2 regions of the Oceanimonas sp. MB9 genome follow, and region 2 is predicted to be linked to the other one. Evidence: predicted binding sites of a transcription regulator. Region 2 holds the regulator's gene; the other holds the start of a gene.

Region 1 (3,067 bases), on a different contig from region 2:
TTAAAAAGCGAGCCATTCTAGCACAGTTCCGGCCCGACGGGAGCAGTGAAGCTGGCGACCCCTGCCGGCTTGGTTATAATGGGCACCCCAATCGCCCAGGCACAAGGCAGTTTCATGAACGTAGATCAACAGGAAATCGACAAATTCGAGGCCATGGCCTCTCGCTGGTGGGATCTGGAGGGGGATTTCAGGCCCCTGCACAACATCAATCCATTGCGCCTTGGCTGGATTGCCGACAAGGCCGACGGCCTCTTTGGCAAGCGGGTGATCGACATCGGCTGCGGCGGCGGCATTCTCAGTGAAAGCCTGGCCCGGGAAGGGGCCGAGGTGACCGGCGTCGACATGGGCCGGGAGCCCCTGGCAGTGGCCCGCTTGCACGCCCTGGAAAGCGGCGTCAGCGTCAACTACCGCCAGGCCACCGCCGAGCAGATGGCCGAAGAGCAGCCCGGCCAGTATGAGCTGGTCACCTGCATGGAAATGCTGGAGCACGTGCCCGAGCCGGCTTCCGTGGTGGCCGCCTGCGCCAGGCTGGCCAAACCCGGCGCCAACCTGGTGTTTTCCACCATCAACCGCAATCCCAAGGCCTGGCTGCTGATGATCGGCGCCGCCGAGCACCTGCTGAAAATGGTGCCCAAGGGTACCCATGATCACCGCAAATTCATTCGCCCCGCCGAGCTGTGCCGTTTTATCGAGGCCGCCGGTCTGGTGGTAAAGGACATTCAGGGCGTGGTGTACCGGCCGTTGCAGGGCGACTTCAAGCTCAGCCATGATGCAGACGTCAACTACATGGTTCACGCCATCAAACCGGAGTAAACGGCATGCTCAAGGCGGTATTGTTTGACCTCGACGGCACCCTGCTCGACACCGCGGGCGACATGGGCGCCGCCGCCAACCATGTGATCACCGGCCTTGGCCTCAACGCCCTGTCCGACGAGGTGCTGGCCTGCACTACCTCCGACGGCTCCTATGCCCTGCTCAGGGCCGGCATTCCGCAGGCCATGATTGAGCAGCACGGGCTGGATCGGTTACGGGAACGCATGCTCGGTTTTTACCGTCAAAACCTGTGTCACCACACCCAGCCTTACGCCGGCGTGCCCGAGCTGCTGGGCTGGCTCAATCAGAATGCCATTCCCTGGGGGGTAGTCACCAACAAGCCTGCGGCGCTCACCGAGCCGCTGCTGGCGGCCTTGCCGCTGTTCTCGCAGTGTGGCGTCACCGTCAGCGCCGACACCCTGGCCCATAAAAAGCCGCACCCGGCGCCGCTGCTGCATGCCGCCGCGCACCTGGGGGTGAAAGCCGACCACTGTGTCTATGTGGGCGATCACCGTCGCGACATCGAGGCGGGGCTGGCCGCCGGCATGGCCACCCTGGCCGCGGGCTGGGGTTATGTGTCGGCGGGTGAGGATCCCCACCGCTGGCAGGCCGGGGCCGTCATGGACTCGGTTGATGCACTCAGCCACTGGCTGAAAGGGGCATTTGACGCCCCCTGTTGAAAGATCCCGCGGATCCGCAAGCCGGTCATTTTTGCAAGCCAAATATTTAAAAAAAAGTTTTTCGCCGGCCACAAAAAAGACAGTGTTTTGCCAATGCCAGAGTCCCAACGGCACACCAGTTAGTAAACGCAAACATCGGTGTATTTCACACAGATTATCCACAAGCTGCCCAGTGCCGGGGCGGCTTGAGAATCGTGAACCAACCCACTATATTGTGCCCATTCCACTCAACGACAACTATATGTTGTGCTTCCTCCGCACCACGACCACACTATATAGGGTGGTTGGACGCACGGGATTTGCCGAGCAACACAACACCACTGGGAGAAGGTCCATCTCATGAATAAACATCTGCTGGTTACCAAACGCTCCGGCGCCAAGGAGCCCATCGATCTGGACAAGATCCACCGGGTGATCACCTGGGCCGCCGAGGGCCTGGACAATGTATCCGTGTCCCAGGTGGAACTGCGCTCCCACATCCAGTTCTATGACGGTATCCGCACCGAAGACATTCACGAGACCATCATCAAGGCCGCCGCCGATCTGATCTCCGAGCAGAGCCCGGACTACCAGTACCTGGCAGCCCGCCTGGCCATGTTCCATCTGCGCAAGAAAGCCTATGGTGAGTTCGAGCCGCCCCACTTCCATGACCACGTGGTGCGCCTGACCGAAATGGGCAAGTACGACCAGCACATTCTGGCCGACTACAGCCGCGAGGAATTCGAGGCCATGAATGCGCGCCTACACCACGAGCGCGACATGAACTTCTCCTATGCCGCCATCAAGCAGCTCGAAGGCAAATATCTGGTGCAGAACCGGGTGTCCGGCGACATCTACGAGAGCCCGCAGTTCCTCTACATGCTGGTGGCCGCCTGCCTGTTCTCCAAGTATCCGAAAGAGACCCGGCTGGACTACGTCACCCGTTTTTATGACGCCGTGTCCACCTTCAAAATTTCCCTGCCCACGCCCATCATGTCCGGCGTGCGCACCCCTACCCGCCAGTTCAGCTCCTGCGTGCTGATCGAGTGCGGCGACAGCCTGGATTCCATTAACGCCACCTCCGGCGCCATCGTGCGTTACGTGTCCCAGCGCGCCGGCATCGGCATCAACGCCGGCCGCATTCGCGCCCTGGGCAGCCCCATTCGTGGCGGCGAAGCCTTTCACACCGGCTGCATTCCGTTCTACAAGCACTTTCAGACCGCGGTCAAATGCTGCTCCCAGGGCGGCGTACGTGGCGGTGCCGCCACCCTGTTCTACCCCATGTGGCACCTGGAAGTAGAGTCCCTGCTGGTACTGAAAAACAACCGTGGCGTGGAAGAAAACCGCGTGCGCCACATGGACTACGGCGTGCAGATCAACCGCCTGATGTACCAGCGCCTGATCAAGGGCGGCGACATTACCCTGTTCAGCCCGTCCGACGTGCCCGGCCTGTATGACGCCTTCTTTGAGGATCAGGCCAAATTTGAAGAGCTCTACGTCAAGTACGAAGCCGACGACAGCATTCGCAAGCGCACCGTCAAGGCGGTGGAGCTGTTCTCGTTGATGATGCAGGAGCGTGCCGGCACCGGCCGTAT
Region 2 (3,067 bases):
CTCGCTCAGGGGGGTGGCAAAAAGGGCGGTAAACCAGTGATACAGTTCGGCCCGGCGCTGGGAAGTCACTCTGAACGCTTGCATAATCCTCTTCAACGGCTTGTTCGGTCTGGGGATAGCCCCATTCTATCGGGTTTGCCGGTCGGATTCCTACCCGTGCGGAACAGGGAGTGTGTTAATGGGTCTTCAACTTTTTGTGAACTTTTCAACATAAAGGTAAAAAAATAGTGTAAACCCGGCTCGCGGGACTAGGCCGGACTGCCGCTTGGGGGTACACTCTGACTTTCAGTGACAATCCCCCATGAGTCAGGAGAGACGGATGTTAAAGCGTGAGATGAATATCGCCGACTATGATCCCCAGCTGTGGCAGGCCATCAGCAATGAGACCGTGCGTCAGGAAGAGCACATTGAGCTGATCGCTTCCGAGAACTACACCAGCCCGCGCGTGATGCAGGCTCAGGGTTCCCAGCTGACCAACAAGTACGCCGAAGGCTATCCGGCCAAGCGCTTCTACGGCGGCTGTGAATATGTTGACGTGGTGGAAGACCTGGCTATCGATCGTGTCAAGCAGCTGTTCGGCGCCACCTGGGCCAACGTGCAGCCGCACTCCGGCTCCCAGGCCAACTCCGCCGTCTTCCTGGCCCTGGTCAAGCCCGGCGATACCGTCATGGGCATGAACCTGGCCCACGGTGGTCACCTGACTCACGGTTCTCCCGCCAACTTCTCCGGCCGTCTGTACAACATCGTGCCTTACGGCATCAACGAGCAGGGTGTGATCGACTACGAAGAAATGGAGCGTCTGGCCGTTGAGCACAAGCCGAAGATGATCATCGGTGGCTTCTCCGCCTTCTCCGGCATCGTAGACTGGGCCCGCATGCGCGAAATCGCCGACAAGGTAGGCGCCTGGTTTATGGTGGACATGGCGCACGTGGCCGGCCTGATCGCCGCCGGTGTGTACCCCAACCCGCTGCCCCATGCCCACGTGGTGACCTCCACCACCCACAAGACCCTGGCCGGTCCCCGTGGCGGCATCATCCTGTCTGCCGCCAACAACGAAGAGCTGGAGAAGAAGCTGAACTCCGCCGTCTTTCCTGGTGGTCAGGGTGGCCCGCTGATGCACGTGATCGCCGCCAAGGCCGTGGCCTTCAAGGAAGCCCTGGAGCCCGAGTTCAAGGAATACCAGGCTCAGGTGGTGAAAAACGCTCAGGCCATGGCCGACGAGTTCCAGAAGCGTGGCTTTAAAGTGGTTTCCGGTGGCACCCACAACCACCTGTTCCTGCTGGATCTGATCGACAAGGACATCACCGGTAAGGAAGCCGACGCCGCCCTGGGCCGCGCCTTCATCACCGTGAACAAGAACGCCGTGCCTAACGATCCGCGCTCTCCGTTCGTGACCTCCGGTATTCGTATCGGTACTCCGGCGGTTACCCGTCGTGGTTTCAAGGAAGCCGAAGTGCGCCAGCTGGCCGGCTGGATCTGTGATGTGCTGAGCAACATCAACGACGACGCCACCATCGCCAGCGTGAAAGAGCAGGTGCTGGACATCTGCCGTCGCCACCCGGTTTACGCGTAAGGCGCACCGGTAACGGCAGCAGAAACGGGGTCTTCGGACCCCGTTTTTATTTTCTCTTACTTTCATTCCCCAGCCCGCTTCTTTACACTAACAGCCGATTAACAGGCCCCGCGGAGGCACCATGCACTGCCCCTTTTGCAACGCAACCGAAACCAAGGTAATCGACTCCCGTCTGGTGGGCGATGGCCTGCAGGTGCGCCGGCGGCGTGAGTGCAATGCCTGCCGGGAGCGTTTCACCACCTTTGAAACCGCCGAGCTGGTGATGCCGCGCATCATCAAAACCAGCGGCATTCGCGAGCCCTTTAACGAAGACAAGCTGGAAGCCGGCATGCAGCGGGCGCTGGAAAAGCGTCCGGTCAGCACCGAGGCCATCGAGCAGTCCATCAGCCGCATCAAGTCGCGGCTGCGGGCCACCGGCGAGCGGGAAGTCAAATCCGAGCTGGTGGGCAACCTGGTGATGGACGAGCTCAAGCAGCTCGACAAGGTCGCCTATATTCGCTTTGCCTCGGTGTACCGCTGTTTTGAGGATCTGCGTCAGTTTGGCGAAGAGATAGCCCGCCTGGAGCAATAAGTGTTCACAACCCAAGATGCGCGCTGGATGGCCAGGGCGCTTGAGCTGGCCCGCCGTGGCCGTTTTACCACCAGCCCCAACCCGGCGGTGGGTTGCGTGATCGTGAAAGACGGTCAACTGGTGGGCGAGGGCTTTCACCGGCGTGCCGGCGGCCCTCATGCCGAAGTCTTTGCCCTGCGTGCCGCCGGTGAGGCCGCTCAGGGTGCCACCGCCTATGTCACCCTGGAGCCCTGTTCCCATTATGGTCGCACCCCGCCCTGTGCCCAGGGTCTGATTGACGCCGGCGTGTCCAGAGTGGTGGCCGCCATGGTGGATCCCAACCCTCAGGTTGCCGGTCGCGGCCTGGCCATGCTGCAGGACGCGGGCATTCGGGCCGAGGCCGGGCTGATGACCGACGAGGCCGAGGCGGTCAACGTGGGCTTTTTGCACCGCATGCGCACCGGCCGTCCCTTTGTGACCCTGAAGCTGGCCGCCAGCCTGGATGGCCGCACCGCGCTCGCCAACGGCGAAAGCCAGTGGATTACCGGCCCGGCGGCCCGGCGTGATGTGCAGCGCCACCGGGCGCAAAGCTGCGCCATTCTTTCCGGCGCCGATACCGTGCTGATGGACAACGCCGCCCTCAACGTGCGCTGGCAAGAGTTGCCGGCGTCGCTGCGCCAGGACTATGCCGAAGCCGAACTGCGCCAGCCTCTGCGCATTGTGATCGACACCCAAAACCGGCTGCACGCCGGGCTGCGGCTGTTTGCGCAGCCCGGCCCTGTGCTGCTGCTGCGCGGCGAGGTGACCGGCGGTTTTGGCGACCAGGTGGAAGAATGCGTGCTGCCGCTGGCTGATAACGGCAAGCTGGATCTGGCGCTGCTGCTGGAAGAATTGGGCCGGCGTCAGCTGAATCACCTCTGGGTAGAGGCGGGGGCCACTTTGGG

Evidence for each region. The regulator NrdR, encoded in region 2, represses ribonucleotide reductase genes. The targets are predictions, from matches to a motif close to CACNNTATANNGTG.
Region 1: the regulator NrdR is predicted to act here: its motif matches at 1,763-1,776, upstream of nrdA (class 1a ribonucleoside-diphosphate reductase subunit alpha).

The regions. Positions count from the first base shown of each region.
Region 1 is NZ_VFBE01000005.1:971,475-974,541, reverse strand. It holds gene ubiG (bifunctional 2-polyprenyl-6-hydroxyphenol methylase/3-demethylubiquinol 3-O-methyltransferase UbiG) at 115-813, shown strand; gene OJHNALOF_RS07815 (HAD family hydrolase) at 819-1,493, shown strand; gene nrdA (class 1a ribonucleoside-diphosphate reductase subunit alpha) at 1,833-3,067, shown strand, end outside.
Region 2 is NZ_VFBE01000011.1:82,902-85,968, reverse strand. It holds gene OJHNALOF_RS16605 (molecular chaperone TorD family protein) at 1-84, opposite strand, end outside; gene glyA (serine hydroxymethyltransferase) at 320-1,573, shown strand; gene nrdR (transcriptional regulator NrdR) at 1,695-2,144, shown strand; gene ribD (bifunctional diaminohydroxyphosphoribosylaminopyrimidine deaminase/5-amino-6-(5-phosphoribosylamino)uracil reductase RibD) at 2,145-3,067, shown strand, end outside.